2 regions of the Leptospira semungkisensis genome follow, and region 2 is predicted to be linked to the other one. Evidence: riboswitches for the same ligand, from Rfam matches in the RefSeq annotation. Region 2 holds a riboswitch; the other holds the start of a gene.
The links. Region 2 has a riboswitch for cobalamin ahead of EHO59_RS18400 (CbtB domain-containing protein). Riboswitches for the same ligand answer to the same signal wherever they lie in the genome.
Positions count from the first base shown of each region.

Region 1: it holds a riboswitch for cobalamin, as region 2 does, so the genes downstream of both, EHO59_RS08640 (TonB-dependent receptor) here and EHO59_RS18400 (CbtB domain-containing protein) in region 2, are expected to answer to the same signal.

Region 1 is NZ_RQEP01000010.1:231,009-246,920, reverse strand. It holds gene EHO59_RS08720 (SufE family protein) at 1-90, shown strand, start outside; gene EHO59_RS08715 (TPM domain-containing protein) at 150-710, opposite strand; gene EHO59_RS08710 (TPM domain-containing protein) at 711-1,601, opposite strand; gene EHO59_RS08705 (LemA family protein) at 1,617-2,228, opposite strand; gene EHO59_RS18180 (hypothetical protein) at 2,303-2,440, opposite strand; gene EHO59_RS08700 (SpoIIE family protein phosphatase) at 2,575-4,305, shown strand; gene EHO59_RS08695 (sensor histidine kinase) at 4,309-5,409, shown strand; gene EHO59_RS08690 (DMT family transporter) at 5,414-6,355, opposite strand; gene EHO59_RS08685 (hypothetical protein) at 6,413-7,096, opposite strand; gene EHO59_RS08680 (hypothetical protein) at 7,255-7,746, shown strand; gene EHO59_RS08675 (LIC_13076 family protein) at 7,791-8,501, shown strand; gene EHO59_RS08670 (hypothetical protein) at 8,661-9,182, shown strand; gene EHO59_RS08665 (class I SAM-dependent methyltransferase) at 9,273-10,142, opposite strand; gene EHO59_RS08660 (hypothetical protein) at 10,378-10,875, shown strand; gene EHO59_RS08655 (hypothetical protein) at 10,957-11,583, shown strand; gene EHO59_RS08650 (CapA family protein) at 11,614-12,660, shown strand; gene lsa26 (surface adhesion protein Lsa26) at 12,742-13,488, opposite strand; cobalamin riboswitch at 13,679-13,855, shown strand; gene EHO59_RS08640 (TonB-dependent receptor) at 14,006-15,912, shown strand, end outside.
Region 2 is NZ_RQEP01000019.1:476,653-492,564, reverse strand. It holds gene EHO59_RS16625 (cobyrinic acid a,c-diamide synthase CobB) at 1-360, opposite strand, end outside; gene cobO (cob(I)yrinic acid a,c-diamide adenosyltransferase) at 367-900, opposite strand; gene cobM (precorrin-4 C(11)-methyltransferase) at 908-1,669, opposite strand; gene cobJ (precorrin-3B C(17)-methyltransferase) at 1,677-3,128, opposite strand; gene EHO59_RS16605 (cobalt-precorrin 5A hydrolase) at 3,125-4,279, opposite strand; gene cobI (precorrin-2 C(20)-methyltransferase) at 4,266-5,033, opposite strand; gene cbiE (precorrin-6y C5,15-methyltransferase (decarboxylating) subunit CbiE) at 5,041-6,267, opposite strand; gene EHO59_RS16590 (precorrin-8X methylmutase) at 6,264-6,932, opposite strand; gene EHO59_RS16585 (cobalt-precorrin-5B (C(1))-methyltransferase) at 6,929-8,038, opposite strand; gene EHO59_RS16580 (FAD-dependent oxidoreductase) at 8,047-8,796, opposite strand; gene EHO59_RS16575 (DUF3209 family protein) at 8,806-9,180, opposite strand; gene EHO59_RS16570 (CbiX/SirB N-terminal domain-containing protein) at 9,190-10,383, opposite strand; gene EHO59_RS16565 (CbtA family protein) at 10,380-11,192, opposite strand; gene EHO59_RS18400 (CbtB domain-containing protein) at 11,189-11,251, opposite strand; cobalamin riboswitch at 11,518-11,700, opposite strand; gene EHO59_RS16555 (hypothetical protein) at 11,956-12,801, shown strand; gene EHO59_RS16550 (catalase family protein) at 12,854-13,846, opposite strand; gene EHO59_RS16545 (SDR family oxidoreductase) at 13,843-14,703, opposite strand; gene EHO59_RS16540 (methyl-accepting chemotaxis protein) at 14,915-15,912, shown strand, end outside.

The sequences.
Region 1 (15,912 bases), on a different contig from region 2:
TTTCTGAAAGAGATTGGCCTGGACAAACACCTTTCTATGAGTCGCAGAAACGGTCTTTATTCCATGGTGAATAAGATTAGAAGTTTCTAATATTCTTATTTAAATAGACGTCTTGCGGATGGTAGACGATACCGCTTGGCAAGTTTGAATTAACGGATATAAGGATCATCCGGCAGTTCGTTCGGATTCTTTCCATGAGAAGGAAAATGTTTCTTTAGATCCGTAGTCAGTTCGGAAATTCCTTCCAACATTGCATCCTTTGATTTTCCAGATTTGAATCCTGATCCGATCTTTTGAGAGATTGCATCCAATCGAGCCTGTCCGATCTTCTTATAAATCCCTCGATCCGCTAAAATGCGTATTTTCTTTTCGGAGAGAAGAAGATAGATCAGTATTCCTGTGTTTTCTTCGGTATCCCAAACTCTTAAGAAGGAGAACATTTCTACAGATCTTTCTTTTGCGGTCTTTTTAGACAGGATCTGATAGATAGAAAGCTTGGTTTCGATCGCTATTCTGATTTCTCCTCTATGGGATTTTTCAGAATTCGTGACTGCGGACTTGATCTCTTTTAAGTCCTTGGAACTAAAATATTTTCGTAATAAACTAAAACCTGATAGATGCCAGTCTCCGATCCGAAAGGAATCCCTGAGTCCGGCCCAGAAGTTTTGAAAGAGTCTAGTTATCATAGAAGATTCGCGAGCCATAATCATTTACCAGTCCGAAGAGGACCCGCCTCCACCAAAATCTCCTCCGCCTCCGCTAAAGGAATCTCCTGACGAAGATCCCCAGGATCCTCCTCCACCGCCGAAGGAACTCCAGGAACTTCCCCCAGACCAACCTCCGCCTCCACCGGAACTCTTAGCAGCTGCGTATGCCACCCAAGCAATGATAAAGAATATGACTAGGATTGGAAGTAACGCTTCTAAGGAGAGTCCTAAAAATCCTCCGGCAAAATAACCGGCTGCAGTCGCGATCCCTGCTTGTACTGGGCTGAATAATCTTCTTAAGAAGAATCCGATAAAGATCGCAATCCCTATCAGGACCCAGAAATAATTGCCTAAGGAATCCTCGTCCGAATTAGAAGAAGAACCTTGAAAGGTAGTATGAGTCGGCTCCGGTAGAGGTTCTCCGTCGATGAGAGAAAGGATCTTGTCGATCCCTTGGTCTATCCCCTCGTAATACTTTCCTTCTTTGAAAAGAGGTCTAACGTATTCTATTTGGACCCTTTTGCTCAGAACATCTGGAATGGCTCCTTCTAAGCCTCTTCCTATCTCGAATCTCATCTTTCTATCGTCTTTAGCGACTAGAAAAACGACTCCGTCTGCGATGCTCTTTCTTCCTATCTTCCATTCCTCTGCGACACGGATAGAATACTGCTCTATAGTTTCTTCTCCCGTTGTGGGAATGATCAGCAATACGATTTGGCTTCCCTTCTTCTGCTCGAATTCCGTGAGCTTTGTCTCTAAGGATTGATCTTCTTCTTCAGTTAATGTTCCTGTAAGATCGGTGACCCTATGAGATAGCTTAGGAATAGGGATTGGATCGGCAAGTAATGGAGCCGCCCAAACACAGAAGAGTAGAAGAAACCAAAATCGTTTCATGGAAATTGCAAGAACTTAGAACTGAACTTGAGGAGGTTTAGAGATCTCTTTCTCATTCTCCACCGTAAAATTAGGTTTCACTCCGTAGCCGAAGATCTTTGCAGTAATCACATTCGGAAAAGTTCGAACTGTAATATTGTATTCTTCGACAGATTGGATGTATCTGTTTCTCGCGACTGCGATCCGATTTTCAGTTCCTTCTAATTGAGCCTGTAGATCCAAGAAGTTTTGATTGGATTTCAGATCCGGATATTTTTCCACCACGACCATCAGTCTAGAAAGAGCCGAGGTCATCTGGCCTTGGGCTTGGTTGAACTTTGCGAATAATTCAGGATTATTTAATACTTCGGGTGTAGCTTGCACGGAGCCCACGCTGGCTCTGGCCTTTGTAACTTCCGTTAAAACTTCCTTCTCTTGGGCAGCGTATCCCTTAACGGTATTGACCAAGTTTGGTATTAGGTCTGCCCTTCTTTGGTACACATTTAATACCTCGGACCAAGCAGCCTTCACCTTTTCATCCTCGATCTGGATCGTATTGTATCCGCATGAATTGGTTAGGAATAAGAAGAAACCTGCGATTAGAATTAGTATACTGCGACGAGCGCTGAAAAGATTGCCTTGGGACATTCCCGCCTCCGACTTGCGGAAGTCTCAGACGGGAATAATCCTTTGGCAATCGGTTTTTACTCTTCCCACGCGGATTAAGCCGCTTCTTTTGGGAAATTTTCGTGTCTTTCTAAAGCTCTTTTGCGGATTTCCTCAATGAGTTTGTCAGCCAGCATCTCTGCCAGAGCGGATATTTTTTCTTGGTTGATTGTGTTTCTATGTTCGGTTTTCATTGGCCCTCCTTAAGGTTCCTGGATACAAATATAAGGAATCACCCGGACAAAAAAGGCTTGGGAGAAAATAAAAAGCGGGGAAATTCCCCGATTTTCTAAGCCGATAAAATAGAAAATGGCAAGGACCAGGCGGGATGGAATTGGATTTTAAAAGCCGGTTCGAAGAGATCGACCGAGTTGATGGATATTTTCGTCGAGCTCCGGAAGGTATCTGGTGTTATGAACTGGATTCTCCGTTGGATATATCTCTTCCTTTAGAAGAGCAGTGTCGTTTATTGTACGAAACTGCTAGGCTGACCCATTGCAATGATACTATGGCCCGTATCTACGGGTTTCATACTGCCTCAGAATTAAAGGGACTCCTTCTCAAAGAAATTGTAAGCCCGACTAACAGGCTGAATGTTCTAGGCATCGAGGAATTTATACGTTCCGGTTACAAGACTCATGATGCAGAGTCAGAAGAAATAGATAAGAGAGGAAAGAGAAAGTTTTTCCTAAGCACGGCTCTAGGAGTCGTGGAGGATGGTTTTCTGATCCGCGCATGGGGAGTGCAAAAGGATGTGACCTCTATTCGCGCGGCAGAGTCCCGTCTCAAGAGAACCATTGCCTTAGAAAGTCTTCTTACCAAACTCTCCCGCAACTTTTTAAGTGTAGAACCCGGAAATACGAACGAAGCAGTGAATTTTAGCCTGCAAGAACTGGGAAAGTTCTGCGGTGCGGATCGTGCCTTCGTATTCTTGTACACTCATGCAGGTTTAACAATTTCTAATACGAATGAATGGTGCGCTCCTGATGTGGAACCTAGGATGCATCTTTTACAAAACCTTCCCATAGAAACGTTTCCAAAGACGGATTATGATACGATCCGAAATAAGGGACACCTAATCTACGAAGCTCTGGAAGGTATTCCGGACAGCCATGCTACTCTTCGCAATCTTTTGGAAAGAAGGGGAACTCGATCTCTTCTTGTTGTAGGACTTTCTTCTGGAGAAGAAGAATTCGGATTCGTGGGCTTCGATTCCGTAAAGAATCAGAAGCTTTGGACAGATGAGGATATTTATATTCTTCGCTTGGTCGGAGACCTGATCGTTCTTGCATTCGATCGAAAGAAGAGAGAAGCGGATCTGAATGATTTCTATGAGAGAATGAATCATGATCTGGAGCTTGCTCGATTGACTCAGAGATCTCTCGTATCCAGAGAATTTCCTTCATCACCTTTTTATAAAATAGATAGTTATTTCAGGCCTTTCGAAAAAGTGGGCGGGGATATTATCACGTACATCCAACACGAAACCGGAGTAATCGACATTCTATTCGGAGATGTTTCTGGACATGGGATCTCTTCCGCAATGGTTTCCGGAATGGCAGTGTTATCCTTTAGACATCATGCGAGAACAGGACTTTCTCCTGCGGAGGGAATCCAGCAATTCGTTCGAGATCTGAAGCCGATGGTGGTCGAGCATCATATCGCTGCCGTTTGGGCCCGCTTCTTTCCGCTGGAAAAGAAGATGGTGTATTCCTATGCAGGACATCCTCCTATCGTTTTGTTCAGAGGTGAAGAAAAGATAGAACTAAAAGGGATGAATCTTCCTCTTTTGATCTTTGATTCTATCGAATACTTCAACGAGTCCATTAAATTAGAAAAAGGTGATAGACTGATTTTTTATTCCGATGGGATGTACGAGGTCTTTAACGAAGAAGGAAGAATATTGGATCTTCCCGGATTCCAAGAGATCCTTGCTCAGCACAAAGAGTTACATTCTTTGGATGAATATTTGGATCAGGTTGTTTCGGATGTTTTCGAGTTCTCCGAAGGAGTTTTCGGGGATGATATGGCAATGCTGGTCTTGGATATTACGGGTTAACTAGTGTTTGAGAAAATAGACCGTCTTTATATTAATTCGGATTATCTGACCCGCATCCGAGCAAAGCATCTCTTTTTTCTAAATGCTTTTCTTTTAGCAACCTCTGTGATCGTGATCATTTTTAGTCTTCCTAAATTCCGTCCGGGATTTACTCTGGTGAGTTTCTCGTGCATTCTTTCCTTGATTCTCGTTTACAGTAAAAGGTATAACTGGGCAGTCAATATTACTCTTGGAAGTTGTGTTCTTGCTCTGACAATGGGTATCGTCATCGGGATCAAAACGGACGCGCGTTCGTATGCAGTCGCTATTCTTATTCTTCTCTTCTTATATTTTACCGATATCAAAAAGACTCTACTCGTTAGTCTTTACTGTCTTGTGTGCTTGCTGATAGAAGCGTACTGGCTTTATACCAAAGGAGAATTTCAAACTCTTGTGTTCGTCGATAGGATCATGCTGCATTGCATGTTCTCATGTATTGCGATCCTGATCGTTAAACTTCTTTATGGGCAATCTGAAGAAAAAGATAATCTGATTAAGGAAATCCATCATAGAGTTCGCAACAATATGCAGGTACTTTCCGGCTTGGTGGAAATGCATAGCCAAGATAACGGGGAAGCCTCTAAGATATTGCAAGAATTCCATAGAAGAATGCTTTCCATCTCCGAAGTGCAGAATGCAATTTATAAGGAAGAAAATTATAACGAGATCGTATTCTCCGAAGTAGGGGCGGGGATCTTGGCTAGGATCCGCGAAAGAAATCGTATTCCCAATCTGAAAATACAAAACGACATGCAATGTATTCGTTTGAATATTGAAAAGGCAATCCCTCTCGCCTTGATCTTTAGCGAACTAGTGTCTAACGCAGTCATTCACGGATCCAAAGAAAAGAATAGCCCGGAGATATTTATCAGTTTTGAAAGAAACAACGGTACATTTCGACTGAAGATCCAAGATTTTGGAGAAGGTTTCGAAGATTGGAAGATCTGGAGTACGCCTAGGACAATTGGATTCACTCTGGTTCAAATACTCTCCAAGCAATTGAGAGGAAGGTTCCAAATACAGAACGACAAAGGAATCCAGGCGATCGTAGAATTCGAAGCGTAAAAGATCAGGATGCGATCGTCTGCTTCTTTCTTCCTAATAGGAATACTCCTGAAAGAACGATTGCTGTTCCCGCTAAATTTTCCCAAGTGATCTTTTCTCCTAAAAGAAAAGAAGCCAAGAATAAAGTAAATACAGGACCTACGCTTCCTGCAATGGATGCCTTGTTCGAGCCGATCCTTTGTATTCCTGCTGTGGTCAAGAACGCCGGAAGCACGGTTGTCAAGAGTCCGAGTGCAAAACCATAAGCATAAACTTCCCATCTTTGTTGAAAAAGAAGGCTCGCATCCTTCTTTATGAAGAAGTGGATGAGCACAAATGCTCCGGACCAAAGCATGAGTAACGCCGTAAATTTTTTGGAGCCCAGTTTCGGGATCATCTGTCCGCTACCGATCAGATAAATTGCATACGCAAGTGCGGAGAGAAATACAAGCATTCCTCCGATCCAAACCGATTGTCCTTGCGATTCCGCGTCCGGCAAAAAAGCGAGTAAGATCCCTGAATAGGTCAAGGCAACAGAATAGATCTCTATCTTGTGGATCTTCTTTCTTAGAAAAATAAAACTTAAAAGAAGAACTAACGCAGGATATGTAAATAGCACCAGTCTTTCGATAGAGGCGGATAGATATTCCAATCCCCAAAAATCAAAGAAGCTCGCAAGATAGTATCCCATGAAAGCTAAAAATACTACGATCGAGTAGTCCTTTCTAGAAATCGGTTGAGAGACTTGTTTTCGATTTTCTTGGTACAGAACGTACGCGAAGAATGGAATGGCGAACGACATTCTGAGTGCCAGAGTGGTCACAGAGTCTATTCCAAATTTATAAACTAGTTTTACGATTACACCTTTGGAGGAAAAGAGAACTGTTCCGGCAAGAGCGTAAATATAACCTAAAGTCTCTTCGCTAAATTTGGAAGAAGGTCTATTTTCTCCGGAAATGGAACTCATTCTTCCAGGTTTCCAAAGTGTCGTTCTCCTAAAAGAAAGATTCGGAAAATAGTAGGATCATTGTCCTAAAAAGATAAGGTTCACATCTTTCTGAGAATACAAGAAGCCTCCCTTTTGCAATGCCGCAGGAAAGAATGCTTCTTCTTTTTCGGAAGCTAGTTTTAAGTCTCTGATCTTAGTGTAACATTCCGAAAGAAAGAATGCGTGTCCGCAACCCAGGAGATGATATCCTTCATGAACAATCGTATGCGGCGCTCCTCCATATAGTAGAGATCCTAAGGAAGCGGTATGAGCCAAGATAAATCCTCTGGTTCCTGTATAACTGTCTACTGCTCCTAATACTTCGAAGGTAGGAATGAAAAACAATGCGAGTATATATGAAGCGAATTCATACAGGATATCGGAGAATTGGACCCCAGCGAGTGCGAGAATACGATCGCAGTCGGGAGGCAAGGGGGCTTGAAAGAGTTCCTTCATGATATCATTGCTAGTCAATCCCGGTCTTTGCCAGTCTTGCACCTTGGCAACTTTCGCCTGTAAACGATACAGGCTTAGTTCTTGGTTCCAAGATTCGAATAGAGTATTCATTCTTTCCGGAGAAACATTCACGTCCTTCCAAACGCATACCCGGATTGTTTTCGTCTTACCGTAATCGTAGGTTTCCCGGACACTTTCCCTATGAAATCCAACGGTAGTACAGGAGAGGAGTAGCAATAATGGAAGAAATCGAATATGTCGCATGTTTGAATTCTCAGGAATTCTGGAAAAACTCCTTGGAAAAGCAAGGAATTTAGATCGATACTAGAGAGTAGCAAATCGGGAAAAAACAAGACAGAACTTAAGAATGAGATCAGTGAGAAGCTTTCGAAAAAGCAAACATCTCATCCAAGAAGACTCGAATGAAACATCATCATAAAAAATATAAGAAATCACTCGTTCAAGTGAGTACAAAGTCTTCGCGACCTTCTTCTCTCTTTCTACTTCTTGTAGGTATACCGTTTTGTATCTTTCTGATCAGCGCTATGTTAGGAAGTGTTCTGAAATTGGATCGTATGAGTTCTGAATCTGCGTTTGAAAGTAGATTGAATCCTATCGAGAGAGTCTGGCGTGGTTTAAAATTGAAGGTATATGCGTACGAATACGGTCCAGATTATAGAAATAAGGTTCCAGAAAATGAGGCAAGGTCTATCGGGATCTTTAGAGAATCGATATTAGAAAGCTTGTTGCCCCGTTATTTGTTCTTATTCTTAGCGATTGTCTTTCCTTGTTACTTTATCGTAAGATTACTAAAAGAGAAACCTGCTAAGAAGAACCTTGCCTGGCCGATCGCTTCTTCTAGTGGAAAGAATCATAAAGTTTCCTATTCCAGTCCAAAAAAAATCGCCAAGTAGGAAAATGATTTGCAGCCTGAATTGTTTGGTTTTGAACATGACTTATGTTGCCAAACGTTATTAAGCAAAAAGCCTATTCTCTCTTTTTATTAATCACTTTTTTATTATTCTCTTTTTCTCATTGCACTCTTGATAAGCGAGTCGAGTTCTCCGAGCCTGATAAGTTGGGTTTGGCATCAGGCAGTAAACCATGTTCTGAATTGCAGCCTTATACTCGTTGGTTCGTATTCTACGGATTATTAAATCTGAATGAACAACCTAAGTTTGATCAAAAACCAGGGATCGTATACTTTTCGGAGAATAAAGTCAATTGGTGGCAAGGCGGACTGAATCTGGTAACAGGATTCTTCTCTTCTGTAGTATTCTATCGTGTATATGTTTCGGAATGTGATCTAGGCACTCGTTTTGTGCATAAGGATGATTACGACAAGTTCTTCGAAGATGAAAGAGAAAGGGCGCGCCAAGAATTATTCGCTAAGACCGAAAAAGAATTGGAAGAAGGTCTTCGTAAATATTTAGAGAAGACAAGTCCAGCAGAACATGCAGGCAAGAATTATAGTACGATTATCTTAAGAACCGGAAAGATCATGGAGGCTCGAGTCATCGGCCAAGATGTAGACTCTCTGAAATTAGAGATAGACGATTCAAACGGTCAAAAGCAGGAATCCAGCCTTTCTAAGAAGGAAGTGTATAAGGTAATCTTTGCGACCAAGGTGATTCACGTTAAGGATTCTCCGAAGGATAGGGATAGATAAGGATTTGTATAATTCTATCTAATCTATTAAGACCTCCCTCGTTCATGGGAGATCTTAATAGATCTATTCAAGAAATTTCTATACTTTATTTTGAAATTAGAAAAACGGACTTGAGAAGAGTATTACTCATGTTATTCTCTTCTCAAAGGGATGCGAAATTTGAATTTAATAATCAGTGTTAATAAATCGACAATGGTATTTCTTTTTAAAAAAGCTAGTCTCCTTGTAGCCATCCTTGCTGCATTAAATTGTGGCGCCGCCTTAACATACCAACAGACAGAAGAAGCCGCTCAGCAAAATAATAGTAGTACTAGTAGTAGCGAGCTATTGGCGGCTTTGGGAATTAGCGGGGGTGGAAGCGGTCTTGCAAAATTTTCTGCTTCGCATCTTTCGATTCAAGCTGGGAATACAGGCTCCTACGATATCGTGTTTTCCAAATGGCCTCTTACAGGGCTGCATGGAACTATAAATGTAAGCCTAACTATTCCTGGCGCATTATCTGACATGAGTCTATTTAGTTTTAATGTTGCGGATGATCAGGGATATCCTATTACATTTACTAATACTGTAAGTGCAGGATTAAAGCCTGGTTCGGGAACGATCCAACATAATATTGATAGCGCTCCTGATAGCAGTCTTAATAACACAAGTTTGGGAACTGTAACCGTTACAGTAAAGTAACTCCCTAACTGATAATTAAATCGAGCTAAGTCTAAGACGATTAGCAGATAGTAATGTTATTAGTTGAAGCGGCTCAATTCTCCGATTTGCCTATTTACTGATCCCGAAACAGACTGCCATCATATCTCCCTGATCGAATTTCTTTACTGCCCAATCCGCGAATTTCTTAGCAGTTTTATAAAATGCTCCTGCTCCCTTCTTTGCGGTGAGTCCGCTTCCGTAAGAAATATGAGCTAAGGGAATATACCCTAGTTCATTGCCTAGAGAGATGATTCCAGGAAGACTATAGTAATAGAGATGTTCCGGAACGTTCAGATATCTCCATTTTGGGCCTAGATATTTAGCAAGCACTCCGTACCTGCAAGTGGAGAGGATCATTCTTCCTCCTGGCTTGAGATGCATTAGAATTTTTTGAAGTGTTTCCTTGGGTTGGTGAAGGTGTTCTATACTTGCCCACAATGTGACCAGATCGAATTTCTCTTTTCCTTCCAAGTCCCAGGTCAGAAAATCTTTTTGCTCCACATCTAAGCCCAAGGTTTCTTTTGCGAAACGGACCGGTCCGCTTGCTATGTCCAGGCCCTTCGTCTTCCAGCCTCTTCCCTTGAGATAATCCAGAAAATATCCGGCGGCACATCCCACGTCTAAAGCGGATCTTTCTCCGCTCATCATTCTTTCCCATTTGAAGAAGCCTAGGTCCTGCAAGTTCAGGCCGAATACTCTTGCGATTTCCTTCTTCGTTTCTTCCGAATAATAATTATCGTATCCTCTATCCGTTCTCTGGGTGAAGTAAGAGTCTTCGTAGTATTTGGAGACTTCCTCAAGGGATGGTTGCGGGTTTACTTGGACTAATTTGCAATGTTTGCATTCTACGATAGAAAACACTTCTCCCTGCGGACTGGCCTTGGAAAAGAGGGATCTGAAATCGGTATGAGAACAAGTATTACAGGGAATAAGCTGCATGGTATTAGGATCGGTATGAACTTAGGATTTCGGAGATAAAATGAAGAATTTCTTATATTATGTTCTCCAAAGGGCGAAGGATACCTATTTTACTCAGCAGGGCAGAAGAGAGTTTGGTTCAGTTATTGGCTTGGCATTCTATTGATCTTTCTTTTAAGGCTTGCCTTTTCGGTAAATTTATTGTTTAACAGATTGCATGCGAACTTTACATCACTTTGCTGCGAAATTTATCGCAATGATCGCTTACGCTATTATAACGTCGTTTACCTTTAATTGCGGTCTCGTTTTAACGGGAACGGATGTAGGTAGAGAATTAATCGGCTTGTCCGATAGCAAGAAAAACGATTCGTCTGAGAAGGCGGCAGCCTTATTAGGTTTGGTTGCCGGTTCTTCTCTTTTAGATTTCAATCCGACAACTTTAACGATGGCAGAGTTTGCGTATCAGAGTTATACTGCGTCGATAAAGATCCCAATTCCTTCTTCTTGGATAAACGATCCTGATTCACTTCTCGAGCTTTCTTTAACTCCCAGTGGTTGTCCTGCACCAAGTGATGACAATTCTACAATAATGGACTTTTCAGAATCCACGAACTTTTCCGCACAAAGTGCAACCTTTCGATTTTTAGGTACAGGAAATTGTTCTATTATTCATAGCGTGAACTCGGCTTCGCCGGAAATCGGTATTCCTGTTGGTGCAGTGATCGGCATCCTACCTGTCGTTATCACTCCATGATCATTTTTGGTTTTGCCTGACTTTCGATAACGGTAAAAACAGCTTTTCTCCTTGATAGGCTTTCAAAAACTTTCCCTTAGCATGCAAAGAGTCGTCGCATTCTCCTCTCTTCTTATCTTTGTCTTTATACTTACTAGTAACTGCGGTGCCTCCTACGTTCTTTTTAATCCGGACAATGGCCTACTAGCGGAGAGCGGCAATAATAAGAAGAGCCAAGAAAAGGCACCTCTGTTTGCACTTCTTGGAGTGTTAAGTCCGATCGCTAGTTTTTCTCCAAACCCTGTTTCCTTACCTTTTGGATCGTCTGGAGGAAGCTATACTTTGGATATTCCGAATATTCCAAACTCCTGGACCCAATCTGAATTCGGCTTTAATGTCTTTATACAAGCAGTTTGTAACAATGCCACGATTACTACAATAGATGGAACGGACGGAGCTGCTACTTCCAGTCCTGTATTCCAGGCTGCTGGGTTTGAACCAATATCGATCTCCTTTACAGGAGGGAATATAAACTCGAACTTAACAGGCTCTTGTGTCTTTACTCATGCAGTTCATAATCCTACGGGTAATTATTTGGCGGAAGGTTTTCCTTTAGGAAATCTTACGGTTGTCTTTTTGCCTTTTGCATCTGCTGTCATAGGTTCGGTTTGGTTTGCCGATTTTCCGCCTATGCAAAGCGATCTGTTCCCAAGAAAACAGCTTTTCTAAGTGTAAGGTTTTCAAAAACCTTCCCTTAGTATGAAAAGAATCGCCGCATTATCCTCTCTTCTGGGGGCACTATTCCTTCTTTCCGAAAGTCAATCCTTGCAGTCCGTCGAATCGGAAACTCTTAAGATCAAAGCCGTGGGAGACTTGGTCATGGGAACTAATTATCCCGAGAACAAGCTTCCTTCCGACCCGAAACGTACCTTATTCTCCGAAGTGGAACCTAGTTTAAAAGGTGCGGATATTCTATTCGCGAATTTTGAAAGCACTCTCACTGATTATCCTCATTGCGCTAAGAATATCAATCGTCCGTTGATCTTCGCATTTCGTACTCCTCCACCGTATGCAAAAATTTTAAAGGATGTCGGGTTCGATATCGTATCCATTGCCAACAATCATAGTTTGGATTTTCACCAGCAAGGATTCGAGGACACCGCGAAGAATCTTTCCGATGCCGGAGTAAGATTCACAGGAAAGAAGGGCGCGATCACTTATATGAATGTGAAAGGCATTTCTATCGCTTGGATCGGGTTCAGTCACATGGAAAGCGCTCATAATCATGTGAACGCGATTGAAGAAGGAGTCTCCTTGGTAAAAGAAGCTAAGAAGAAGGCTCAACTCGTCTTCATTTCAGTGCATGGTGGAGCAGAAGGCGGACCAGCTCTTCATGTTAAGAATGAACAAGAGAGATTTTACGGAGAATATAGAGGCAATCTGGTCGCTCTTTCTCATTCACTTATCGATGCCGGAGCGGATCTATTCATCGGTCATGGTCCTCATTTGCCTAGAGCAATGGAATTATATAAGGGAAAATTGATCGCTTATTCTCTCGGGAATTTTCTGGGATATCGGGTCTTCTCCACAAAAGGTTATGGTGGTTATTCTCTGGTTTTAGAAGCAGACCTAGATAAGAAGGGAAATTTCGTTAAGGGGAAGATACTTCCTCTTCAGTTAAGCCAGAACGGGATACCAGCTCCGGATCCGGATGCAAAGACTGTAGAGCTTATGCAATCTTTGACCAAATCGGATTTTCCTGGCAAGGGTCCTAAGATCCAGTCTGACGGGACATTCTTTCCTTAATTTGTTTATTGGAATATTCTAATATAGAAAAGCCCGTCCTCGCAATGCGAGAGCGGGCTTTTTAATAGGTAAGTCTATTTCTTATTGTTGAGGCTGAGGTTTAGGAGTTGGCTCCAATGCCCCAGCAGGTGCTTTGAAATTGATCTCGAATAAATCATAATGCGAATCTCTCCAGCCGGTAGTAAACGCGACTGACATTCCCAAATAATATCTGACACCATATTTCAATGTCTTGGTAGCGAAATTCGCCATCTCTTCGTCAGTGATTGAGAAAGGATGCACTTTTCCTCTGCTCTCATCTAGATAGAATCCTTCCCAGGTTCCTACTACTGTTCCCTTATATTCCAAACTTAGAATGCGTCCAGTTACGGAGAAGTTTCTCTTGGATCCGGATTTTGGAACTGCGAATTTATCCTGCAAATCCTTAGGAGTTGATTTGTCTTGGATTTGAGCTCCAATGACTTCGTAATCTGTCGAAAGAGCAATAGGCTCTATTCTGTGAATTCTATATTGGAGAAGGATTTCTTGGTTCAGGTTCTTGCTTAGAAAGTTAACTACATCTGCATTTTCAGGACGAACGCTAAAGTCTACCTTCTTCTTTACCATAGTATAACATGCGTCTTTCAGATCATCGCAGTTTTCTGATGTGTCAACGGTAGTGACTTCGATGGTGCCTTCGTAAGAATCGAAGACGATCCCTCTGCTTTCGAATTGGATCAGTTTCGCGACGGTCCAGCCTTCGGAATATGTTCCCGCTGCGGATAAGGAAGAGGTGATTAAGAAGAAGATTCCCGCAAAGAGAATACTAATAGATCGAGTTCGTTTCATTCGGATTCGGCGCTCCCAGTTTTCCCATCTAAGCCGAGCTTCGGGCCGATGGATTTTCGAGAATCCTTTCCTGATTTGATCGGACATCAAGAAAATATTTCTTTCTAGTTTTGAAATTATAAGCGGAGAATTCGTGCAAGAACGCGTTTGGTAGGAGCTCCTACATACGGGTTTTTGAGATTGCCCCCCTGCCTCTTCTTGGCAATTTGGTCTTGCAAGTAATAAGGAACAGGGAATTCGGTGAGAGCCCGAAACTGTACCCGCAGCTGTAAACACCAAAGAACGATCGGTGATTGCCACTGTCCTCGGACGGGAAGGCTCCGAATCGGGTGTGAGTCAGAAAACCTATCCGATTTACTTTCGTACTTTGGCTTTCGGGAGTTAAGGCCTTTCGCTGCGTTACAGGGCCCTGCGGCGTTCTTCCCTTCCTCCCGCCAGGAGATCTGTGCGTTCTATCTTGAGTAGAAAGTCTATTTTCTACGGAACTTTTCCAGGAAAGAAGATACTCTTTCTGGGAATGGTTTTGCTTTCAAAGCCGAGCTTCTCCCAAGAATTGTCCAAGACAGAGTCCGCTCCAGTTAAGGTGGTAGGAAAGACTACTAAAGCGAATCAGCCGGAAAATTTTAGAAAGAATCCGAGCGGCTTCCAAACTGCCATAGATCTAAATCAATACACAGCACGTTATACTAGTCTTCCTGATGTTTTGGAAAGAGAGGCCGGAGTTAGGATACGTAGATATGGAGGATTGGGTTCTTATTCCACTCTTTCCTTGAGAGGTACGAATCCGAATCAGTCTAGGATCTATATAGACGGCATCCCTTTTAATAATACGCAAGGTGGGGAAGTGAATCTTGCGGATCTTCCCTTTGATAATCTACAAAGCATAGAAGTATATAGAAGTGGGGCTCCCGTCGGTTTCTCCGGCTCTGCAATTGGTGGAAGTGTGAATCTTGTGACTAGGACAGGAGGAGGTCCTCCTAAGACCAGGGTGAATATCGGAGGTGGTAGCTTTAATACTGGCAAAGGGAGCGTAACGCATACAGGCAGTTATGGGGGAATAGGAACGAGTCTCTTCTTCTTGGGAGAAAAATCGGACCAAAACTTCTCCTACTTGAACGATCATGGAACTTCTCTCGTGAATCCTTTTGATGATACGATTGACAGAAGAAGAAACGCTCAATTCGAAAGAACGCAAGGAATGATCGGACTCAATGGAGAGATCGGAAATACAAAGATCAAATTTTGGAACGATCTAAATTATAGATTTCATGGGATCCCGGGTCCGGAAAGCAATCAAACCTTGCAAGTTCATAGAAGGTATTTGAGAAACACTTCTACAATTGGAACGGATACAAAAGGACTCTTGGACGGGATCTTAAGAATAGAAACAAGAGCATTCACTACGATTGCAAACGATGATCTATTCGATCCTAAGTCGGAATTCTCGAAAGGAACTCCTAACTCTGCTGCGATCATTCATCAATCGGGAGCCTATCTGACTCCCACTCTCTATCTCTTGGATTACAATCAGATCTTTCGACTTCATTTCGGTTTGGAAAAAGAAAGCTTTGATCGTTCTAGAAGTACTCCACAAAACATAGACCTCAAATACGAACCAGGAAAGTTCAGGACCTACACTACGGTTCAGTTAGAGGATGAGATCCGTTTCTTTGATGGAAAAGTTATCCTTACACCGGGAGTTTCTTGGGACAATTATCGGGATAGATTTCAATCGGACCAACCATGGTACCAGAAGCAGGACCCGACAGCTTCTCCTGACAAGACCACCAAATTCTCAAATCCTAAGGCAGGTCTCTTATGGAAGATGATCGAGAAAGAAAATTACGGTTTGGATTTTAAGACCAATGCTTCTAAACAAAATCGTATTCCTAGTTTCTTGGAATTATTTGGAGAAGTAGGAACTATTATCGCAAACGATTCATTGAAGCCTGAAAAGAGTGAGAACTTTGACTCAGGATTTACAGGAAGCTTTAAAGATGGAGATCTTAAGACGAGTCTTACTGTTTCTTATTTTAGAAAAAGAATCCAAGATATGATCCTATTCATTCCGAATTCGCAATTCACTCTTCGTCCGGAAAATGTGGACTCTGCGAGAATAGATGGGGCGGAGGTCTCACATAAATCGGAATATAAGGGCTGGAAATTCTTAGTGGATTATACCTACCAAGAAGCGATCAATACTTCTGCTGCTCCTTATTTGCATGGAAAGTATCTTCCTCTTAGACCAAGACATGAGATCGGAGCGACTCTTGCATATAAGAGAAAAACTTGGGAACTTGGATTGGAAGGTGTGTATGTGGGAGCTGTCTTTAAAGACAGGACCAACGAGTACGTAAATTATCAGCCTGCTCGACAGATCTGGAATGCATATCTTACTCTTGTATTGTATTCTTCTCCTGAGGA
Region 2 (15,912 bases):
AGGTGCCTGCAGCCATTTTGCTATTTCGGCAGTAGAGCCTATATCCGAGTGTGGGGAATGTCCGTCGAAAAGTCCCATTACTCCTTCTATGAGAGCAATATCTGAGCAATGAGAGGCTTCTGCAAAACTGGAAAGAACGCTTTCTTTTCCCATTAGCCATCCATCAAGATTTTGGCATGTATTTCCGCTTACAAGGGAATGGTAGGTTGGATCCAGATAATCTGGTCCACATTTAAAGACGGAGACCTTGAGTCCTCTTGCTTGCAAGGCTTTTGTAAGTCCGACTACCAGTGTTGTTTTACCGATTCCGCTTCCTGTTCCGGAAATTAGAATGCGTGGAATATTTATTTCATTCATCATGTTATTCTAATAATCAATCCCGATCTGAGCAGGTATGCCCTTCTCATGGGGATGTTTGCGTGATTCTATGAAACTGACAAGATCGGCATGATCGGTAATGCTTGTTGGGCAATTCCTTCCTGTGATGATAACATGGACATCTTCCGGCCTTTTTTGAAGTACATCTACGATTTCTTCCACATTAAGCCAGCCGTAATGAAATGCGTAAGTGATCTCATCTAATATTATGATTTTATAATTTCCGGATAAGATCATTTCGGAAGATTTTTGCCAGGCGGATTTTGCCGCTTCCTTGTCCCTATCCAAGTCATCGCTTTCCCAAGTAAATCCGAGCCCCATTACATGAAAGTCTAGGTCAGGGATCGTCTTCGCAAATTTTCTTTCTCCTGTTTCCCATTTTCCCTTTAGGAATTGCACGACTCCGCATTTGATCCCTCTACCTAAGGCTCTAAATAGGATCCCTAAGGCGGCAGTTGTCTTTCCTTTTCCGGGTCCTGTATGAACTATGACCAAGCCTTTCTTGGTCTTACTCGATTCCATGCGCGGCTTATCCTTTCTTTGCCTTTCTGAATTTATGAGAGAAGTCGGAGGCATACAGTCTGGAGTCCGCAAAATCATGGCAGTCTAAGACTTTTCCTACAAAGATGATAGCGGTGCTTGTGATCTTTTCTTCTTTTACTTTTTGGGCGATGTCCTCTAAAGTCCCAGTGATGATTTTTTGCTCCGGCCAAGTGGCTCTTTGCACAACTGCAACAGGACAATCTTCTCCATAATACGGGGTCAGCTCTTCTACCAATTTACGAATATGTAAAACACTTAAAAAGAAGACGAGTGTGGCACCTGTGGATGCGAAGCTAGAGAGCCTTTCCTTTTCGGGCATAGGAGTTCTTCCTTCTGCCCTAGTGATCACTACGGATTGGGAAACTTCAGGAAGTGTGAGCTCTTTTCCGAGCATGGCAGCGGCCGCAGTAAATGACGATACTCCGGGAACTATTTCATAAGGAATCCCTAATTCATCCAATTTTCTCATCTGTTCTGCGGTGGAGCCGAAGATGGAAGGATCTCCAGTATGCACCCTAGCTACATTTTGGTCCTTTTCGTATGCATCTTTCATGATAGATATAATTTCTTCTAAGGTCATTTTAGAAGAATCTAATACGAGTGCCTCTTTATTGGCTCTTTCTATTACTCTGGTGGGGACGAGCGAGCCTGTGTATAAAACGATCGGACAGGTCTCTACCAAACGAGCTCCTTTGATCGTGATCAATTCCGGATCTCCTGGACCGGCTCCTATAATGTATACTTTCATATTCTTTCTAACATTTTAAAATAGTTTCTCTAAAAACGGACCAGACTTGCTTCGGAGAATTTCCGAGCCAACGAGCGTCTACATACTCAGTTCCTTTCCATTGGATCTTATTGCTATTATCTAATACGTAGTTCCATAGGCGCTCACTTACGGAAGAGTTTCTGTATATGACAAAAAGATCATATATAAATTCCGGAGTTGTACTATTTGGCAAAGAGATTAGAGCGTCGAATTTCAATTTATCGACTATTTCTTCGTCTTTTGCGATGAGGGTTACGAGTTTATTTTCCTGTTCCGGTATATCGTAAAAACCGAATTCTTTTAGATCTGTTGGTTGCTTGAATTTGCCGATCAGGTAGAAACTGTTTACGTTTTTGAAAACAATTGCTCCTCCGATTCTTCCGATCAGAGAAAATTCTTCTTCGGTATCGATCTCTCTGGCAGGATTGCTTTTTGTACGGATCGGCTCTAAGAATTCCAAGGCGGACAATGCGTTTTTAACGGAAGAATCCGCCTTAGTTTCTTCGATATCATCCTGTTCGAAAGTGCTTGTATTCGTTCGGATAAAAGCGCCTTGTATTTTAGTAATATTTAAACTTGGAATGGGCCCGTTCTCTAAGGGACGACTTGCTAAATCTCCTTCTACTCTTAGAGAGATCGCTCTTGTTTGACCGGGCTTTACTGAGCCGTCTTCCAGTGAGTATTTATTTCCATATCCTCTTGGAGTGACGAAGAAGCCTTCATACACGAAGGATTGTGAAGAGCCTATGATCACAGTAGTATTCATCCCGATCTCAAATTCGAGAAAATGATCTAGGTCTGAAAATTGAACCGTTTCTTGTCTACGATATGCGCTCTTTACAAGTGCGACTGGAGTGCTTCCAGGTCTGTATTTTTTTATAATGCGAGCCGCTTCGACGATCTGTCTTTGCCTTCTACCCGAAGCAGGGTTATAAAGATTGATCACGAAGTCTCCTTTCGCAGCACTTTCGATTCTATTCTCAATTACGGACCAAGGAGTTAATAGATCGGAGAGAGAAATTCGCGCAGCATCATGAACTAAAGGGGCCCCTACAAGTGAGGCGCAAGAACTATCCGCAGTAATTCCCGGGACCATTTTGATCTCAGGAGAATCTCCACGTTTCCAACCTATTTTACGTAAGACTTCGAATACAAGTCCTGCCATTCCGTAAACGCCCGCATCTCCGGAAGAAATTAGGGTCACGGTTTTGCCCGATCTTGCGGTGTCTACGGCGGTCTGTGCTCTGGTGATCTCCTCTGTCATTCCAGTGCGAGTGACTTGCTTCCCGCCTAAATGGTGTTTCACTAGATTGATATAAGTGGTATAGCCGATTACGTAATCGGCTTCTTTAATTGCTGCAAGTGCTGCAGGAGTAATATGTTCATCATTTCCTGGTCCTATGCCTACAATATTCAGTTTTCCTGATGTTTCATTCATAGAAGGATCCCTTCCTTTATGGGAGTGATGTCTCTTCGAACAGAGAAGGGGATCCGAGTGATCGCAACTGTCAGGTTTTTGCCATCTTCTTCTTTGTATTTTTGCTTAGGAACTAAGAGTTCTTTTGCGCCAGAATGAAGTAAGGAGGCGGCTTCACTCACTGATCTTGTGCCTACATATTTGGTTGCGGCTTCTGAGAACTCAGAAACGCCTTCTACTTTGTCTAGTTCCTGAGCGGGGAAGGTTATAAATTCCCATCCGAATTTGTTACTGATCTCTAAGAAAGCCTGCTCTTCTTTCTTTGCATCTACGCTTGCAATTGCTTTTATGCATTGAAAGGAAAGTTGATTTTCTTCTAATACTTTTCGGATCCCATTTTCTACTGCATGAGTTGAGATACCTTTGTCCGAACCAAGTCCTAAAATAAGGGATTTAGGTCTGTATATTACAGAATTATCATATATTTCAGGATCATTTGATTTTATATCTGTTCGATCGCTTGCGATCAAAAGGATCTCATATTCTTGAGGCCTTACATTCTCTAAATCCAGAGAATATTCTACGCCCTTAGGCAAAGCCTTCTCTAAGGGCCAAAAATTCGGCTCCCCGGTTTCCTGCACGAATAGGACCTTAGTTTCGTTTACCACTGCGGCACAGGCTCTAGTTACATTCCTGTCTTGGTCCTCGAGGCTCCAGCCTAAATCTCTTCCCAGTATGTCTACTGTTAAGGTTCCAGATACATCCGAGGCGGTAGTGATCACCGGGATATTGCCCAAATGATCTGCAATCTTTTGAGTGAAAGAATTTCCTCTTCCTACATGTCCTGATAGAAGGCAGATGGTAAATTTTGCCTGATCATCTATGCATAAAACTGCAGGATCTACTTTCTTATTCTTTAATAAAGGAGAGATCATCCTCACAACAGCTCCTACGCTGATCACAAAGATATGGCAGTCATATTCCTGAAAAGTTTCCCTCAATGTTGGTTCCATGGGAAGGCTCAAATGCTTGGATCCTTTGGGGGCTTCTTCCAAAAATTTGGGAGAAACGAATAGATCGGCGTCCTTTAAAGAGGAATAAAGCGCGGAACCGGTTTTTAATCCATGCTTTGTGATTACATAGATCGCATAAGGTTTTCTATTCGGACTCATAATGATTCCCTCTTAAAATACCCTTTCGCTTTCGAATAGAGATGATGACCATGGAGAAGTAGTCGCAATTTTCGTTTTGAATGGATTCTAGATCGCGAACAATTCTTTGTCTGTCTGTCGTTCCGTAAGAAACGTAAGTAGCGTTATCTAATAGATTCAATTCTTTTAATATGCGGACAAGTTCATGAACAACCTGTCCTACTTTGGTAAGAACGATGGTATCAAAATCTTCGGTGAGTCTTGGAAGATCTTCCAGCCCATAGGTTCCGGGCAAGACGCAGAATCTTTCGCGTCCATCTGCAAGTGGAGTGAGAAGGCTAGCTGGGATTGCAGTGATAGAAGATACTGCTGGAACGATCTCTATTTCTATTCCTGGCCATCGATCGGGAGCTTCTTCTAAAAGATAACTCCAGGAGCTATAAACAGAAGGATCTCCTTGCGTAATGAATGCTACGTCCTGACCTTTTTCTAATCGTAACCCGATCTCTGTGAAGGCCTGGTCCCAGGCGGGAATGAGTATCTTCGGATCCTTGCTCATCGGAAAGTGTAGAAATAACTTTTCTTGAGCATCGTTCTCCTTTACTATTGGAGAACATACTCTCCAAGAGAAGGAGGGGAGTTGCTCGCTACTCTTTGGAATGGCGAGTACTGAGACAGTATTTAGAACATTTACTGCTCGGAGAGTAATCAGATCCGTAGCCCCAGGACCGACTCCTACTCCGAACAATTTTCCGTATTTTGTTTTAGTGGTCATTAGAATATTATAATTTCCTTACCTTGAATATATGGATAGGGTTTAGGGCTTCGTAACGAAGATAGTCTGCAAGCTTTTGTCCTCTGGATATCTGGATCAGGCTAACTTCAGGAAGATAGCCGAGTTCTCTGAAAGTGTTATAGGCTTCCGAGACATTGTCCAAAGTGATTGCATTCACAACTAAGGAGCCTTCGGGCTTTAATTTATCTAAAGAGAAGTGAATGATCTCTTTTAAACTTCCTTTCGAGCCTCCTACAAATACCGAGTCAGGAGACTCTAAACCTTCTAAGGCTGCAGGTGCTCTTCCATGAACGACTTGGACATTGTCCGTTTTGTGAGCTAAGATGTTTTGTTCGCAGATGTCGATTCCTTCCGGATCAATTTCGATCGCATACACTCTGCCGTCTTTTGCGATACGCGCTGCTTCTATAGAAACTGCTCCCGATCCTGCTCCTATGTCCCAGATTACCGAATCAGAACGGATCTCTAATGCGGAAAGAGAGAGCACTCTTACTTCTTTCTTGGTGATAAGTCCCTTCTTCGGGAGTCTTTTCGCGTATTCATCTTCTCCTTGGAAAGTTAAAATAGGATCTGGTTTCCAATGAGAGTTTTTGCGAAGAAGGATAACTACATTCAAGTCCGAGATTCCTTCCGTGCTTGCGAGTTCTTCTACTGTGAACTCTCGAATCCTTTCTTCTTTTCCACAAAGATTTTCGCATACGATTATTCTCCAGTCCGATTCGCCAAAGCTCAGTAGATACTTTGCGATCTCTGCAGGAGAATTGGAATCGTCAGTTAAGCAAGCAAGCTTAGTTACGCTTTGTAATTTCGTGATCAATCCTCGGATCGGTCTCCCATGCAAGGAAAGGATCTCTGCATCATCCCATTTTACTCCGATTCTAGAGAAAGCGTTTTGGACGGAACTAGGGGCGGGAATAAACTCCACATGCTCCTGGCCTACTTTACGAATAATTAAATTTCCTATTCCGAAGAATAGAGGATCCCCCGATGCGAGTACACATACCGTATGCTCCGCGGATAATTCTGCGATCTTTTCGACGCTCTTGATTATATCGCCTTTGATTAGTATTCGTTCTCCGTCGAATTGTGGAAAAAAGTCCAGATGTCTTTCTCCTCCAGCAAGTACTCTCGCTCTCGCCACCGCACCCATTGCCTTGCTAGAAAGACCGACACAGCCATCATCTCCGATCCCGACAACAATGACTGCCTTCATACGTTTCTCTCCGTAGAAAGAAGAAGAAGCGCATGTATAATGGAAACTGCGATTGTACTTCCTCCCTTCCTTCCTTTGGTAAGGATATAGGGAATTGTATGCAGATTTTGAAATTTAGGATCTAATAATGCTTCTTTGGATTCCGCAGCGGAAACGAAACCAACTGGAACTCCAATAACCAAAGAAGGTCTTGCTCCTTCTTCTTGCACTAATCGAACGATCTCCAATAAAGCAGTCGGAGCATTTCCGATCGCAATCACACTGCCTTCCAATAGGCCGGAGGCATGAGCCTTTCTCATAGACTCGATTGCTCTTGTTGAATTGGATTCTTTCGCCTTATGGATCACATCCGGATCACTGATAAAACTATAGGTCTTGCAACCGTATGTATTTAATCTTTCGGTATTCAATCCTGCTATGATCATCTGCACATCGCAAATGATCGGACATCCTTTCTGCAAGGCTTGGATCCCATTTTGTATCGCATCCGAATGTATCTTTGTTAGATCCTTATATTCGAAATCAGCAGTCGCATGAATAATTCTTCGAACTACTTCCCATTCTTTGGGAGGATGAGAATGTTCACCGGCTTCCTCATCAATAATTGAGAAAGAATTATTTTCAATTTCCCGTCCTAGGGAAGTCATTTGACGCATATCACTCATTCTGAAATTTCCTCTTTGATTCCCCAACCTTCAGGGGCCTCGAATTTTCCTAAGAGCGTTCCATCGAAGTCTACCATGTAGGTGGAAACCCTTAAGCCCAAACCATGTTTGGAACAATTGTGAGATACTATCTCGCAGATCTTAGTTGTGATATGAAAGAACCCAGCTTCTTTACAAAGATCTAATACATGTCTAGCAGTGTTTGCCTTTTCGATCTCTTCGCAGAGTGGCTCCGGCATTTCGATCGATCTCGCGATTCGAGCAAGCATCTTGGTATTTACCGAAGATCCTCCTCTATGAGTCATCATGACTCCGTCCGCCATTTTAGATAGCTTACCGATCATACCTACGATGATCACATGATCCATCTTCTCTTTGATTGCGGTCTTGATCCCAGTTCCTATGAAATCTCCGACTTGGATGAATGCGACCTCGTTCATGTTTGGTAGAAGGTCCATCGCGAATTTCTCCGACTTTCCTCCGGTCGTAAGTATGATGCTAGTCTCACCATATTCTCTCGCGACTTGAATTGCCTGTATTACACTTGCTTTATATGCAGCAGTAGAGTAAGGCTTAACGATTCCAGTAGTGCCTAGAATGGAGATACCTCCGATCAGACCCAATCTTTCATTCATTGTTTTCTTGGCCATTTCCTGGCCACCGGGAACACTGATCACAACCTCGGCTCCGGAGAAGGCGGACCCTATCAGCTCTTCTAAGATCATCTCTGTGATATTTTTTCTCGGGACAGGATTGATTGCAGGTTCTCCTATCTCTAATCCCAGGCCGGCCTTTGTAACTACAGCAACACCTTCTCCGCCTTTTAAGATGATCTGGTTATCTGTGTTTAAGCGAACCTCAGCTGTAAGTTCTGCTCCGTGAGTGCAGTCCGGGTCATCTCCAGCATCTTTAATAATACTGCAGATGGCCTTATCTTCCGTTAACTCGCAGCGCTTCAGTTCGAATATAACCTTTTTCTTATTTGGAAGAGTGGTCTCAATTTCTCTGATAGGTTGGCGGAGAAGAATCACGCGCGCCGCAGCCTTTGCCGCTGCTGCGGAACAGGCTCCTGTGGTAAATCCTTCTCTTAGTTCCTTGCCTGCCATGGAAAAACCTAAACTTTCATAGTTCCCGGAGAAGAAACTCTGCCAGTATTAAAGAAAGCTTCTGTTCCAATTCTAGTTTCCGGAGTACTGGAACGGATCAATTCAGCCTGGATCGCTCTAATGATCTCTCCATCTCCACTTAGGAAAGCGTTGGAAATTGTTTTATGATTATTTAATATTTTATTCAGGACCGACAATGAGATATCCACTCTCTCTGAGGACCCGATTGAGGGAATGGTTACTCCTTCAATAAGAAAGGATTGATCTAAGAAAGAATGTATTTTAAGTTCCGGGATAAAATCTTCCGATTCAGTTTTGAGCCAGAATGCGATCGTATCTTTTCTGGCGGCAAATTTCTTGGATTGCAATAGTCCGAGTAAGGCGGTGATGCCAGTGTCCGTCGCAAACAGAAGGGTAGTTCCTTCGCTTGGCCATTCTGGATTTCCGGCGAACCTTCCCCAGGGACCTGAGTAGTCAATTTCAGAACCTTCTTCCAGATCTTTTAAAATTTGAGATGCTTTTCCATTTGCTAAACGCTTTACACAAATTTGAAATGAATCCGTATGCATGTCGGAGGACAGGATGGAATAAGCTCTTTTGATCGGCTTATTTTCGACCATGTCCATTCCTACATTCAAGATCACATACTGACCACCCACAAACTCGAATGGGCTTTGATCCGATTTTGCCAAAGTGAATAGATCGGAAGAAGGACCGAAATTCTCTTTCTTAAGAAGGCAAAGTTTCTTTGGATCCATTACATTTTCCTAAGAAGGGTAGATTTCATGCACGAGATCGTGCATTTCTTCCAGATCCAAATACAAAGTCTTAAAAGAATTGGCCGAATTCTTCAGATCCAATTCTACCTTTTTAGTAAGGATCAAAAGAGAAGTATAATATCCCGATTGAGGATCACTCGGCTTTAGAGAAGCGATCTTTTGTTCTAGGTCCGTTAGGCTCGCTTCAAAGAAACGGATCAGATCTTCGAAATTATTCGCGGTAGTAAGAGAACGAATCGGTCCAGGATTAGAAAGTGCTTCTTGGCCTATTTCATTTTTTTCATGTTCGATTACGGATTCATCCTTGATGCCCAATACGTTCATCATTCCGATCCTGAGGGCTGCTATTTCATGACATGCCATACTATATTCCTATTGCATAATATTGTCGACCAGTCTGGAGACTAATCGATCTTGTAGTAAATGTTCACTGACTAGATCCTCTGCATCATCGGGGCTTACTCGTTGGTACCAAACTCCGTCGGGATACACTACGACTGCGGGACCTTCCCCGCATCTACCCATACAAGAAGATCTTGATATTCTAAAATCCAAATGCCTTCCTTTTGATTTCAGGATGGATCTCATTCTGGCAACTAAAGCTGAGCTTCCTTTGCTTGCGCAGTCTATATTCTCGCAGACAAAGATATGCTTTTTTAAATTTCGATGAGGGAATTCATGAGGTGCTGCTTGGTTATGAGTTTCTAAATGGCGAATACTCCAGAGGAGAGCCTTAAGTCCTCCGACCTTATTCGATAGTCCTGGAAGTTGGGATCTATATTCGCAGGTATCGCAAGGAAGATAAGATCTTCCGGATAACGTGTCTTGGATCCTTTCATCCATGACCGAAAAGAGGTCGGGATCAGGACCTAGATACTCGGAAAGCTTTGTATTGATCCAAGGAAATTTTTCGGAGAAGTTTTGGACCAAGGATTCAATTTTTTGAATCAGCTTTCCTCCGAATAAGAAATAGGGAAGCACCAGTAGTCTTTCGGGCCTTAATTTTGCAGCCATCTCTAATGTTTCAGGAAGCAAAGGGCTTGCAATTCCTATGAAAGAAGGAAGGACAAAAGAGAACGAATTGCCTTCTTGAAAAAGACGGACTGTCTTATAGAAATCGCTGTTCGCATCCGGATCAGAGGAGCCTCGATTGACTACAATGATTCCCGTTTTTCTAGCTTGCTCAGGCGAGCTTGAAAATACTTGCTCACTTCTCTTTCGCATTAATTGAATTAGCGTGGAATGAATTCCTAAACTATTTGCTATCTTGTAAGAGTGTTTTGGAAACTCCGGTTTTAGCTTGTCTAAAACGATGGGAATATCGTTCTTGATATGGCCGGAAGTGAACAGAAATAAAGGAAATATTATGATTTCAGAATGTTCTTCTGAAAGTTCTCTTAGTGAAGTCTCTAAATCTGGCTTTGCCAGCTCCACATAAGCATGTCGGATCGTCCAATTCGGTTTTGTTTTTGCATAGGATTCTACGAGAGAGACGAATTCCAAATTGGAATTCTCTTCTCTGCTGCCGTGTCCTAATATTAAAACCGCAATGGAAGAAGAATTCATGCGTGTTCCAAAGAGCTTCTAAGAATGGACCTTCTTCTCTGTAAGAAGAAGCTAAGGGAAAGGCAAAGCCAAAAGAGAAGATTTACAATCCAAGTAATCTTTACGAAACGTGAACGGAGATCTAAGGGAGCAAGGGACTCCTCTGAAATTATGGGAGCTCCGTATATGAAGGGAAGAACAGTTCCCACTAATAGAACGAAAGAGGCAATTCCCCATTTCCAGGGCTTTCCTAATTGGGAATAGGTAAGAGTTGCGGAAAAGATCGCAAATCCGAGAAAGCAGGAAATTACGCAGAGATACCACCAGGATTGTCTAGCTGCATAGTCAGCCTCTCCGGCCAATCTTCCGGGAAGTTCTGGAGGAAGTCCAAGCGCCGGGATTCCGAAGAATATTAGGAATCCTGCAACTGAAAATAGTATGGAATAAAGAAGAGTTCTTAGAATACTCGAATTTTTTTCGAAAGAATGAAAGGGTAAAAAGTGAAGCCACAGAGAAAAAAGGATCCCATATCCGATTCCTAAAATGAGAGAACCTAAGAAAGTCCATAGATTCCTTTTAGAAACGACTCCAGTGTCTTCCTGTAATTTAGATTTATCTAAAGTGTCAGGAGGGTGTGAGTGCGAATGAGTATTTTGCCCATGAGAATGGGTGTGCACCTGAGACTTCTCTGAAGCAGGCGATACTTCGAATTTCTCCGCTTCCTGTATCAAAGGAACATTTAAGAAGTAGATGAGAAGCCCAAGAAAAAGACCGGAGATTAGCCCGGATAGAATTCCAGTCCAAGCCATCTCCGCTAGATTCGATCTCAATGGCATGGAAATCCGGTAGAGTGTCTTATATCGTGAAACGCATCATGTAGATACAACATGGGCTCCAATCCGACGACGTAAACGATAGACAAGGCAGAAAATGCCAGAACTAAAGTAAGAGAAATTCGAATCCATGACCGATCGGAAACGGAAGAGACCTCTGGAATAGAAATCGAACGCATATACACCCCTCCTAAGAGATGATCACCTAACACAAATCAGACGAAGCGCGGATATAGAGCGGTATCTCGTTGATTCGCTATTTTTAAAAAAATTTAGTTAGTTTAGCTACGGAACTGTCTTACATCCGAGACTTGGTTCCGTATCTTCAGGATTTTTGCGGGTCGTGTTCTGACTCGAGATCAACCTAATCAGCACGTCTTCCCAGGTATAACCCAGTGACATCTTGTGCCTTTCGTCCCTCATACAGCGGCGGGTACCGTGACGGATTTGCACCGTCTTCCCATAGATGCATGAACATCTATGATCCTACAAAAATAGACTGAGATTCCAGGTTCTAATTTTGCTTCTATTATTGTATAGTATTTTTTCTGGTCTGAATTTGTAAAAATTATGACCCGAACAAACCGGATGCTTAATGACTGAGAAGGGAAGCGATCCTTATGTTTTTGGACAAATATCAAGGATTTTACTCCGATTTTTCCTCTGTTCCTGCTTTATTCTAATTTCATTATACGTTATTCTATATTGCAGTTCGTGCCATTAGGCAACGATACGGTGCGACTTAAAAAGGATGTGAAAGATGAACGGAGCAAACAGAATAACGTTTCTTGCGATGATCGGAGTGGGGCTCTACTTGTCAGCGAATTGCCAAGTGATGGACCAATCCAATCCGCGAGAGTTTTCAGATGATGATAGAAGGTTTCATTCAGTAACAGGGAATGCTATCAAAGCATATTTCAAGAATGATAAACAGATTAAGAAGCCTTGGAAATTGAGAACAGTTGGTCTCGGGTTGATCCCTAGTTTTGATCAAGATGTCTCAGAAGAAGCTTTTGAAAATAGATTGAAGGTAATTTACGTAGATAAACCTGAATTAAAGAATTTAGGCAATATCTTGAAGGCGAACAAAGGGGATGTGCAGGCATCTCCTCCTATTCAACTTCCAGAGTTTTCTGCCTTTGTCGGATTGGATTCCTTCAATCAAGAGAAACTTATAGCAGCAGCGACTAACTCTTCTAAGCAAAACAAATTATCTCTCACTTTTTCCGGCAAAGATTCTGAAGAAGGTGAGATGGTCGTTTATTTATTTTTTCAGAATATTCCTCCTACATATAGCAAGGCGGGGATCGTTCCGGATTCTACGAAAGGGCATAGGTTTTTAGATTCTTCGGTCCGTATCAGTTTATTTTTGAATGAGAAGGGTTCGAAGCTGGAATCTTTTCGCTGTCAGAAAAGGATCTTAACGGAGTATCCAAGTGATTGGCTATTGGCGGATTGGTTCTTGAGTAAGGGCTACTCGGTCGATTCTATTTTGAACGGTAGAGGACTTCCGATCCGTAGAAATGATGTTAAGATCGGCCAAGAAACCTTTTCCTTGGAAAGCATTCTATCCGAATGTTTCCAAGGATTGGCAAAGGATATCTGATTGTAGATTTAGATGTGGGAAGGTATATAATAAGAATAGTATATACTTTCCCTTAAACGGCTCCTCGGCCTTTCTGGCTTGCGAAGTAAACATGCTTTCTCGCTCTCATCACGTCTCCTAACGGACGGTGATCCATCAGGGCTTCCCAAGGGTCGAAGATTGTATCTTCGATTTGTTTCTGCAAGGCTTGTCCTTCTGCAGAATCCAGATCCTGTTTCGGTATGGTTAGTCTAGCGATAGTAATATAAGGAGCCTCGGATTCGGGCCAATTCACGGATGCATTTTCGATCGGGGTGGTTTTTTCGTCCGTAAAGAACTGCGCCTGTAATTCATATATTAGGGATTCTTGATGGATTCTGGACTTCATGTCGTCTCCCCAGTTTTTGGACGCGCTTTTTTCTACCTTTTGTTCTTTAGGAGGAAGGAGTCGGATCCTGCCCGCATAGGCCCCGAATGCGATTGGAGCGGCGCTATAGAACCTTTCAGTGGCAAATCCGCTAAACGGTTTATTAAAACTTTCTCCCGCTTTTTTGATCCTTGCGATCGCTCCAAAGAATCCGTATGTCTTGAAAAGATATTTGAGTAGAGCTCCTCCTCCGTTTGCGGCCGCCACCACAATCCCTACGAATTCATCGCTTTTAGGGGAAGAGAATGCCTCCAGGTTAATCAATAGAAAGTCCTGAAAGGAAGTTTTTCCTGAGTTTAATGCGTTAGGACCGGAAACTCCGTGCACCTTAAGTGCAAATCCACGAATGTCTCCGGTAGTATCCGATTGGATCTTCATACTTCCACTGGAAAGACGTATCCAAGTCTCGTAAGTTCCCGATTTTGAAAATAGCCCTTGCTTTGCATATTCAGGCAGATCCGATAATACTTCTAATTGCGCCTTGATTCCGAGCAATTGTTTTCTGTGTAGGGTTCTACCGGTTCCGAATTTAGAGGAGTTTACTCTTTGGATCGCTTGGAATTTTTTTACATATTCCGCATAACGTTCCTCCTCGTTAGCTTCTATGTCTTCTTTCCAGTTTTTGCTGATCTCTTTCATTTGGAAATACTCCCATTCTTCTTATTCAATCTGCTTTGCGCGGCTCTTAATTCCGAGTCCGCAATCTTTAGGGTAAGTTCCGGAAAATGTCTGAATAACGCGTACTGCAACCAGGAATCCCAACCGGTATAACCGAAGAATTTATTATTCGGGATCCACTTTAGTAGGGCCTTGGCAACGCTTCCGACAGAATGTACCTTATTTAGAGAAGAACCCATTTCGATCTCTTTGCTGATAGGCGGCTTATCTTCATTCTCTTTCTCTAATCCAGGTGTATCCGTAGTAGGAGGCAGGAACAATTTTACTTTTACATTATGAAGCATCATCTCTTGTCTAAATGCTTGTGCGAACCCGGAGATAGCGAATTTACTCGCAGAATAAGCACCGTATCCGTAAATAGAAAACACGGCTAATGTGGAAGCTAAGAAGATGATATCTCCTTTGCCTTGAGTCGCAAAATGTTTTTGAAATGCGAGAGCAACGTTTAGATGACCGAAGAAATTCACATCCATTAGTTTTCTGAATGCCTCATCCTGCAGATCGGAAGCCTCGCCTGCCTGCGCATAACCGCTATTGCAGATCAGAATATCCAAACCACCAAGGCTTTTTAAAACCTTCTTTGCGGTAGCAAGAACCTGTTTCTTATCGGAGACATCCAAAACTGCATAATCGAAGATCGCACCGGGTGCACCTACGGCTTTTAATTCTTTTACGGCAGCTTCTAATTTGGATTTGCCTCTCGCGCATATCATTACGCTTGCTCCGGCCTTTGCCAATTCGATCGCTATCCCTTTTCCGATCCCTGCGGATCCTCCGGTTATAAATACTTTTTTACCTTGGTAGTATTTGAACGACATATAGGATTAATTCTCTCACTGATCTTTCGAACAGGGCAGAATTCTCATTTTTCAAAATCTCATCAATCGAATTCGGATTTGCGTCGGAGGAAATTTCAAAATTAACAATTGTTAATGGTAAATCAATTTCTTCCCTCAGTCCTAACATTATAGGGAAACGGAACCTTTTCAAGAACGCATTATAGCAATCGTTTCGATTCCGGGGAAGAATATGCAAAGAACGAGTCTGAAATTCATATTGATCGGTTGGAGTTTGGGAATACTCCTCGTGCTTTCTGTCCTTATTTCCGGGACTGCCTATTATTTGGGAAGTAGGCAGATCAAAGAACATTATCAGGATCAGATGAGGACCGTTGTCCGAATCGTATCCGCGGATATAGACAATTTTCTCGCTGGCCATGCAAGGATGGCGGAAACAATTGCTTCGGACTCTAGAACGATCGAATCCATTCGAAGCGGTAAACCAATCGCAAGTAAATTCTATAAGGACATATTCGATCGATATAAAGTCTACGAGAATATATTCGTTTATCCTAATGAATCTTCTCCTCTGGTAGTTTCTGATTCTTTGGAAGGAAAGACCTTGGGATACGGAAGAAAGCAGGAAGAGAAAGAGGATCTGCTTCGATTCTTGGAGGCTTCCAAACAAACGGATGTGGCGATCAGTAAGGCCAAGATCTCTCCTATCACCGGAAATACTGTCGTAGTATTGTCTACAGCGGTTCGGGAAGGAGGAAAATTGATCGGAGTCTTATGCGTTGCTCTTTCTTTACAGGAGATTTCTAAGCAATTGATCACGAATGCTCAATTAGGGAAAGAAGGCTATGTCTCTGTGGTTGAACAGGATGGAAACATCATCGCTCATAAGAAGAAGGAACTCATATTGAAGATAAATATTGCACAGCAGAGTTTCGGACCTGCTCTTCTATCAATGAATGAAGGAGAGATTATGAAATTCCATTTTCAAGGAGAAGATAGATTTGCCACTTTGAAGAGACTCGATAAATGGAAATTGAGTGTGGCGGCTATCCAGCCTTTTGGAGAGATTTCTGAATCTCTGAATGGATTGATCTTCGGCATTTTGCTCGTTACTTTTTTGATCGCGACAGCTTCCGGAATTTTGTTATACAAGTTATTGAACAAAAGATTGGGTCCTCTGGAGTCGGTGAGCCGGATCTTCAAAGAGATGTCTCAGGGCGATCTTACGAA